One region of the Peribacillus sp. RS7 genome, then DNA from elsewhere that is predicted to be linked to it. Evidence: riboswitches for the same ligand, from Rfam matches in the RefSeq annotation. Region 1 holds a riboswitch; the other holds the start of a gene.
The links. A riboswitch is a leader RNA that binds a small molecule or an ion and turns the genes downstream of it on or off. The one in region 1 is predicted to bind S-adenosylmethionine.

Region 1 (4,702 bases):
GTACGGGGAAATGTACTTGAAAATGGAATGCCTCGTTTTTTCCGCCGGTTAGCTGAAGGGGTTTTTGATGAAGAAGATTTGATTTTCCGTACGAATGAGCTTAATGACTTCTTGGAACTAGCGTCCGGACAATATGACTTCGACCGTGACAGAGTGGTAGCATTAGGTTATTCTAATGGTGCAAATATAGCGGCAAGTTTGATGTTCCATTTCGAAGGGGCACTACAAGGAGCGATTCTTCATCATCCAATGGTGCCTAGACGCGGGATTGCTATGCCGTCACTCTCAGAAATACCTGTATTTATTGCTGCAGGTAAAAACGATCCGATTTGCCCGGCAGAAGAAACGGATGAACTTAATCAACTTTTATTGCAAGCTGGTGCTTCGGTGGAAGTTCACTGGGAAAATTACGGTCATCAGTTAACACGTTCAGAGGTCGAGGCAGCAGGTTCATGGTTTCATAAGAACTTTATATAAGAATGAAAGAGGGAATGAAGATGATTTCAGTAAATCCTGAAAGTCTGACTGAACGGGAAAATTATAAGTTTTTGACTGGAAGCATTATACCGAGACCCATAGCTCTGGTTACGACACAATCCGAAACCGGTACCATCAATATAGCGCCGTTCAGCTTTTTTAACATAGTCAGTTCAAATCCTCCGATGATTTCCATTTCTGTTCAACGGAAAGAAGGAGTTTCAAAGGACACTGCCCGAAATGCAATTCAATCAGGGGAATTCGTTGTTCATATCACTGATGAAAACAATGTTGCTGATGCAAATCGAACGGCCAAGGAACTCCCATCGGATGAAAGTGAATTGGGCCTGACCAATTTCACGACGGCTGTTAGTGATAAGGTATCCGTACCAGGATTGCAAGAAGCGAAGGTACGCTTTGAATGTACATTAGAGCATGCGATTCCATTGGGAGGTTCCCTAGATAAACCTGGTTGTGATTTATTGATAGGGAAAATAGTCTGCTATCATATAGAGCAAGATATTTACCATAATGGCCGAATTGACCAGAATGGGCTTAAACCTGTAGCAAGATTAGCGGGTCATACTTATACAAAACTAGGGGAATTATTTGAAATGGAACGACCTTAAGTGATAAGAAAGAAAAAATGGCGTCATCTTTTAAGATGTCGTCATTTTTTTATACCAAAATTATTCCCGGTTAGAATTATCTGCAATTCTAATACGGTGAGCGACTGTACCAAAACAAGCAATCATGCCGGAGGTGACAAAATCGTCTGAATGTAAAGGGAATTCTATATATTCCAAAACAAAACTTGACAATTTTTTCATAGATTGATAAAGTTATAAAAAATTAATTTCTTATCCAGAGAGGTGGAGGGACTGGCCCTATGAAACCTCAGCAACAGGTCTGCTAAGACACTGTGCTAATTCCAGGGGGTGAAACCTTGATAGATAAGACCGTACGTTTTTATTTGTCAGTAGCGCACTCTTTTTAGAGTGCGTTTTCGTTTTTTCTGGATGCAGGATAAAGGAGAGTATGAATGGAGAACAAAAGGAAACAGGAATTTCAAAGGGAAATGAAAACACGGCATTTAATCATGCTATCGCTTGGCGGGGTGATTGGAACAGGTTTGTTCTTAAGTTCGGGTTATACGATTCAGCAGGCTGGCCCGTTTGGCACCATCCTTTCGTATCTGATTGGAGCATTAGTGGTTTATCTAGTCATGCTATGTCTAGGTGAACTGGCAGTACATATGCCCGAGACAGGTGCGTTTCATAGCTACGCAGCCAAATACATCGGACCAGGGACAGGGTTTACAGTAGCCTGGTTATATTGGCTAACCTGGACTGTTGCACTAGGTTCGGAATTCACGGCTGCAGGATTGTTGATGCAGCGATGGTTTCCATCAATCAATGTCTGGATATGGAGTGCTCTATTTGCCATATTGGTTTTGGCATTAAATGCTTGGACCGTTAAGTTTTTCGCTGAATCCGAATTTTGGTTTGCGTCTATAAAGGTAATTGCGATTGTGATATTTATTATTTTGGGAGCAGCGACAATGGTAGGTTTTATTCCAATGACTAACTCACAATCAGCACCGCTATTTTCCAATTTTACAAGTGCAGGTTTATTTCCGAATGGTGCTTTTGCCATTATAATGACGATGCTTGCGGTGAATTTCGCATTTTCTGGAACTGAATTAATCGGAATTGCAGCTGGAGAAACTGTGAATCCAGAAAAAACGATACCAAAGGCAATCCGCATGACATTATGGAGATTGATCATCTTTTTTGTAGGAACCATCGTTGTATTATCCGCATTATTGCCTGTTTCGGATGCAAGCGTATTAGAGAGCCCCTTTGTTGCAGTTCTTGAACGAATTGGAGTGCCATATGCAGCGGATATCATGAACTTTGTTATTTTAACTGCCATTTTGTCTGCTGCAAACTCAGGTCTATATGCCTCTTCCAGAATGCTTTGGTCCCTTGCAGATAAGAAAACGATATCACCTATATTTGCAAAATTAACAAAAAGAGGTGTTCCGATAAATGCAGTCATTTTCAGTATGTTGGGTGGTGGCTTAGCCTTGTTTTCGAGTATTATTGCACCGGATACGGTGTATATCGTCCTTGTATCCATTTCGGGTCTAGCCGTGGTTGTAGTTTGGATGAGTATTAGCGCTTCACAGTTCCTATTCCGAAGACGTTTTATAAAAGAAGGAAATTCAGTAAATGATTTGGCTTATCGTACACCATTATATCCGTTCGTACCAATCGTTTCTTTCATGCTTTGTCTTGCTTCTTGTATAGGAATTGCCTTTGACCCTACACAACGGATAGCACTTTATTGTGGTATTCCATTTATTTTGTTTTGCTATGGAACTTATTATATTACACAATCTTCAAAGAAAAGAGGAGTAAAATCATGAAGAATAAAATAAACCCAATTGACGCTATTTTACGAGATCATTCAGTCATGATTCTGGACGGAGCTCTAGCTACAGAGCTTGAGCGGTATGGATGTGATTTGGACGATCCCCTGTGGTCTGCACGAGTATTACTTGAAAATCCAGAAGTGATTTATAAGGTTCACTCTGCTTATTTTCGTGCTGGAGCGGACTGTGCGATAACTGCAAGCTACCAAGCCACCGTTGAAGGTTTCTCCCTGCGTGGGATACAAGAAAAAGAGGCCATGGAGTTAATTCGGAAAACGGTGTTACTCGCAAGGAAAGCAAGGGATGATTATTGGAAGGATGAAACGCAAACAAATAGACCTAAGCCATTGGTTGCTGCATCAGTTGGACCTTATGGGGCTTACCTTGCAGATGGTTCAGAATATGTAGGAAACTATGGTGTTTCAGATGAAACCTTAGCAGAATTTCATCGCCCAAGAATATCAGCTTTGATTGAAGCAGGTGCTGACCTCTTAGCATTTGAAACGATTCCATCCCTTCAAGAAGCAAAAGTATTGGATTCATTATTGAAAGATTATCCAGAAGTGTATGCTTGGCTATCCTTTTCCTTGAAAGATGAGAAAGCGATAAGTGACGGTACATTGCTGGAGGAGTGTACGAGGTTGTTTGAGGAAAATGAGCAAATTGCAGCGATTGGCATTAACTGTGCACCAGTATCAGTTGTCACGGAAGCTATCAATGTGTTGAGTGCAAACACGAAAAAACCAATTATTGTTTATCCGAATTCTGGTGAAACTTATAATCCGGATACCAAAACATGGCATGGTCAAGAATCTTGTAACAAGTTCGACCTGAAATCCGAAGAATGGCACCATGCAGGGGCACGTTTGATTGGAGGTTGCTGCAGAACGGCACCTCATCATATTGAAGAGATTTCAAGAAAGTGGCGACCATCTGAGGTGGTATCCTCATAGCCTTTTTTCTGGATTTCAAACTGTTTTTATAAGCTGTGTAAGAAGTGGGAAAACCCCCCCTCTCGTCTTGTAAAAAATAAAAAGAACAGGAATCGTCTTAATCAGGCGGTTCCTGTTCTTTTTGTCTATTCATTCAGATTTGAGTTATTGAAAGGAAAGGGAGGATTGCTTATTGTTTCTAGGGGCCTCTGAAATAAGTGATTCGTTTCATGTATGCACTTGACCGAATTGCGCCTACTTAACGGTGGTTGCAGATCTTGCCGCTTGATTGCTTGGATCATGATGTACAATTAGACGAATATTGAACGAGAAAGGAGGGATTTGGAAATATTAGGTGCTATCTCTCGGGATTTAGAGAGTAATGTATCCGGTTTGCAGCAGGTTTAGATTCACCTTTACTTTTTTAGCCAAACTGCTTAAGGCAACAATGTAAAACAGCCTTCATTAAAGCAAGAAACAATGAGATGTGAGTCAACCTTGAATGAAAGTTCCTTATTAACAAAATGATTCACGATCAGTAAAAAGGGAAATTAAATCATATTTTTTTTACGCTTGGGAAAACTAAACAAACAAGAATAGAAAGGAGAGAATGAATATGAGTCGTGGTAAAAATTTTAATCACAAAGAAAAAGGACATCCAGGGAATTTACCTAATAATAGAATAAGCGAAGAGAAAGAACACAGTCGACAATATGAACAGATAGAGGATATTGTCACACATGAAGCTTTTAAAAATCGGGAAAAAGAAGACGAGATGCCTTAATTTATTGGGAAGCAGTATATAGTTTAGTCATTTTTTAAATATGCTCATAAGATAGTACTAGCAAGGTATTGC
Region 2 (4,702 bases), 2.0 Mb from region 1:
TTGACGAATACGCTGATTTATTTAGGGGGGGCTATCTTTAATTTAGTCAGCATGCTGATCATATATAGCTTAGTGTATCAGAATATCCTGGATAGCTCGGTAATCTGGTATCAATTTATCTATTTTTCTTTCTATATTATGTTTTTCTCCTTGTTTCCGATGTATTTCTCTGACGGGTCGCCCAGTGATGGGAAGGCTGCGCAATTGGCATTGAGGAACAAACTGGAAGATAGGGTGACGGATGATATATTTGTGAAGAAAATGGATGATGAAGATAGCTGCAAGTAAAAAGGGGACGTGCTGGTGGGCGTTCTTTTTTTGTTGCTTTCAGCTTTAGGATTTATCATAAGGCTAAAATCTAGCCTTATGATGAATGTTTATATAACGGTCTAGGATTTTATGGACTGTGCTATTTTACTGCTTGACGATGAACTTGAAAGGACCAGAACAATGACCATGGCAATGGCAACCCCCGTTGCACCGATCCAGGTTATGGAAGCAAGGGATACATGTTCTACAGCAACACCGCCAATCCCAGCACCGGCAGCCATGGCCAATTGCATCATCGACTGATTGAGACCGAGCATGACTCCTGATGATTCAGGCTCAAGGGTGGCTAAATGATATTGCTGTGTCGGCCCTGATGACCATGCCGCGAACGACCATAATGTAAGGATTGTCAAAACGCCAATCAATGAATTTGTAACGATGGACAACATGATGATCATCACAATATGCAGCGCCATACCGCCGATTAGTGTAAATGATACACCCCATCGATCCGTACTATATCCGCCAAACTTTGATCCAATCAGGCTGGCGATTCCGAATATAAGCAAAGCTGTGCTAAGTAGTGCGTCACTTACCCCTGATACAGTTAGCAGGTAGGGAGATAGGTAGGTATAAGCAATCGAGTATCCGCCTAGCCAGAAGAAGGTTATCGATAATCCAAGGGCAACTTTCCTTTTTTTTAGAAGCGCCAGCTGTTGGAGAAGAGGTACCGGTTTATCCCCTTTGGTAGGCGGAATGGTAAAGAATAAAACGATCATGGCAATCAGGCCGAATAGGGCGATTCCGCCAAAGACAGATTTCCATCCGAATGCATCCGTCATGATTCTTCCAAGAGGTACCCCAATGATAAGGGAAGCTGTAAACCCCATGACCACTGTCGCGATAGAACTAGCTTGTTTGTCTGGCGGAGCAAGCTTAGCAGCAATATTCAAAGCGGTGACAACAACTAATCCTGCACCTAGAGCCATGATTATGCGGGCAAATAGAAACGGTCCAAAGCCTGGTAATAGGAAGGCAAGGAGATTGGCGACTACGAATAGTCCAAGTGAGTACAACATTAATTTTCGTCTATCTAAACTTGCTGTCAAAGCCATAAGAATGGGGGTACCGATTGCGTAGACAAGGGAGAAAATTGTAATGAGCTGTCCTACGGCAGCAAGGGTCACTCCAAGAGAATCCGCAATCTTATCTAAAATCCCGGATATGATGAATTCGGATGTTCCTACTAAAAAACTGATAATCGCCAACATGTAAATTTTCCATGTATTAAGCAAATAGATTCACTCCTCATTAATGATTTATGGTTATATGCAAAGACATATCGGAATATGTTAATATGTATGAATAAAAAAATAAACATATCGTGAAATGTCGAATTGTTAAAAGGAAAATAAAACCTAACCCACTAAGGCAGGGATCAGGTTCATTTTCATACTTCTTCTTTCAAGAAATCAGTAATTTTTGAGATTGCATCTTCATCTCGTTTGTAATACGTAAACTTTCCTATCCGCTCCGTCTTGATCAATCCTGCTCTAAGAAGCATCGAGAGGTATTGAGAGGCCGTGGATTGGGTCATGTTTAATTTTTCTGTAATCTGACTTACACAAACGCCGGTTTCCTTCATATCTATTCCCTCATGAGGGGTGAAGTGGAGTTCAGGCGCCTTGAGCCATTGTAAGATTTGCAACCTGGATTCATTGGATAATGCTTTAAATATCTCGATTGTTTTCATACATTTCATTATATCGAGAATTATCGATATGTCAAATGATTAATAAAAAAATCATTCCCATACTTCTTTTGCTACATCAACGACGAACTTCAACTTTTCCCACTGCTGTTCTTCCGTTACCTTGTTGCCGTGATGGGTGGAAGCGAAGCCGCATTGCGGGCTTAAGCATAATTGTTCGAAAGGAACGAAGCGCGAGGCTTCTTTAATGCGTGCCTTAACAGCTTCCTTGTCTTCGATTTCTCCATTTTTTGAAGTGACGACCCCTAGAACGACACGCGCCCCGCCATTTGGAATGTATTCCAATGGTTTGAAATCCCCTGAGCGATCATCGTCATATTCCAAGAAGAATCCATCCACTTTTTCTTTTGCCAATAATGTTGGGGCAATACGGGCATAGCTTCCTTCAAATGCCCATGTCGACTGGTAGTTTCCACGACAAAGGTGGGTGGTGACTACCAGGTCTTCTGGTTTGCCTTCCAATGCGCCATTAATTACACGCAGTGCTAAATCAATTAATTGTTCCCTCGTATATTTTCCCTCTTTGAACTGGAAATCCGGAGCTGAAAGCCTGGCAATATATACATCATCCAATTGAAGATAACGCACTCCTGCATCATAAAAAGCTTTCAAAGCATGCTGATACGCTTTGACGATATCATTTGCATAGTCTTCGATATCAGGGTAGACGTCTTCATTTTGAACACCTACAGCAAATAATTGATTGGGACTGGGAATGGTTTGTTTGGCAACGGCACGTCCGTCCACAATTTTGTTCAATTCAATAAAATCACGAATGAAGGGATGTTCAGGATTGAATGAAACCTTTCCGGTATTGCGAACGTTATATCTCTCTGTTTCCACACCATCGAAAGTTAGTCCTTTTTCAGTAACATATCCCTCGATTCCATTTAAATGTTCGAGGAAGTCAAAGTGCCACCAGGTCCGTCTGAACTCACCATCCGTCACAGCCTCTAATCCAACTTCAATCTGTTTATCGACAATCCGATTGATTTCTTCGGTTTCAACTTCACGAAGTCGTTCCGCTGAAATTGTGCCATCCTTAAATTGCTTTCTGGCAATATGTAAACGTTCCGGTCTTAATAAACTCCCGACGTGGTCCGCCCTAAAAGGCGCTTTCGTTAATGTGATTGACATGTTGCATTCCTTCTTTCCTTTTATAAAATAAAAAACCTCTTCTTAAAAATAAGAAGAGGTGTTGGCAGCATAGCTATTTACTCTTCTTATCTTCAAGTTTTTACACTTCTGGAATTAGCACAGTACATGATTAGTCTGTTGCTGAGGCATCAAAGGGCCAGTCCCTCCACCTCTCTGGATAAGAGTTGTCTATTAAATTAATTATGACTATACAGGTAGTTTTTACAAAGGTCAAGGGTTGAAGGTGGAAGATTTAGAATATATCGATTATTAACTCGGGAAATGTTAACTGCATCCGTGAACCCGGCATATGTTATAACCGACGTTCCTTATGAACTGTGATATTGAAAGTTGGAGGGGAATACCAGGATGAATGCATTCGATCCATCCAATATATTTGGAAATGGCATACCGATAACGGTAACTGCAGCTATGATAGAGAGTATCATAAAGATGAAATCATCTGATCAGGATATTAAAGTCGAGATTACGCCAAAGCATATAGTGCTTTCCGGAACGACGGAAGTGAAAAAAATGATGTTTAAGAAAAACGTAGCTTTCAGGATTACATTAAAACCGGTTCACGTGGAAAAAAGAACGATCTCATTTGAATTAGTGGAAATGGAACCGATTGACAGGAGTTTCATCAACCAAAGGATATTTAACAGACCGCCATTTTTTGAATTTGAAAATAGAATGATCAAAATGAATGTTAGTGCTTGGAACATCGTTAGAAAAATCCCGGTCGGCACAATTAAATCATTTGAACTTGTCGATGGTGCATTGAAAATGAAACTTTCTTTATGATGGATCGTTTTTAGCCGCAATATATAAAGGGGATGCCAGGTATGTTAGTGTAAGGATGGATAGGGTGGCGATTCATTAAAATGTGTTTGAAAAACCAAGCTCTTTAAAATATACTGAATTACTAAAAGTTTTAGTTTTTCCAGAGATAAGGGGGAAAATAATGAACCAGAAGATTTTGCCTGCTTCGGCAAGCATGAAGGATTTCGAAAGATTCTTAGAAAGTTCCTATGAAATAGGCGTGTTTCTTGATTTGCATATATCACAATTGAAAAATGTAAGTATGATGGCAAAGCAGCATAATAAGAAAATGATTTATCATGTCGATTTGATCCATGGCATAAGAAGTGATGAATATGCGACAGAATTCATTTGTCAGGAGTATAATCCATATGGGTTGATTTCGACTAAATCAAACGTTATTTTGAAAGCGAAGCAAAAGGGGGTCATTGCCATCCAGCGAATCTTTTTAATAGATTCACATGCGTTGGAGAAAAGTTATAAGCTGGTGCAGAAAACCAAGCCGGATTATATCGAAGTTTTGCCGGGGGCTATGCCGTGGATGATAAAAGAAGTGAAGGAACGACTACAAACACCCATTTTTGCAGGCGGTCTCATCCGTACTTCTGATGAAGTACTGAACGCCCTTGATGCTGGAGCGTCGGCAATCACCACTTCCAAAACTGAATTATGGGATATCGTCTAATAGGATAGAACGAG

Region 2: it holds a riboswitch for S-adenosylmethionine, as region 1 does, so the genes downstream of both, ACDZ29_RS07660 (5-methyltetrahydropteroyltriglutamate--homocysteine S-methyltransferase) here and mmuP (S-methylmethionine permease) in region 1, are expected to answer to the same signal.

What each region holds. Positions count from the first base shown of each region.
Region 1 covers NZ_CP168135.1:5,123,594-5,128,295, reverse strand. Annotated here, with positions in the region: gene ACDZ29_RS25375 (alpha/beta hydrolase) at 1-477, shown strand, start outside; gene ACDZ29_RS25370 (flavin reductase family protein) at 498-1,106, shown strand; SAM riboswitch class I at 1,335-1,437, shown strand; gene mmuP (S-methylmethionine permease) at 1,520-2,908, shown strand; gene mmuM (homocysteine S-methyltransferase) at 2,905-3,867, shown strand; gene ACDZ29_RS25355 (hypothetical protein) at 4,463-4,630, shown strand.
Region 2 covers NZ_CP168135.1:1,474,975-1,479,676, reverse strand. Annotated here, with positions in the region: gene ACDZ29_RS07675 (hypothetical protein) at 1-288, shown strand, start outside; gene ACDZ29_RS07670 (MFS transporter) at 390-1,565, opposite strand; gene ACDZ29_RS07665 (helix-turn-helix transcriptional regulator) at 1,721-2,023, opposite strand; gene ACDZ29_RS07660 (5-methyltetrahydropteroyltriglutamate--homocysteine S-methyltransferase) at 2,075-3,178, opposite strand; SAM riboswitch class I at 3,262-3,363, opposite strand; gene ACDZ29_RS07655 (hypothetical protein) at 3,548-3,985, shown strand; gene ACDZ29_RS07650 (glycerol-3-phosphate responsive antiterminator) at 4,146-4,688, shown strand.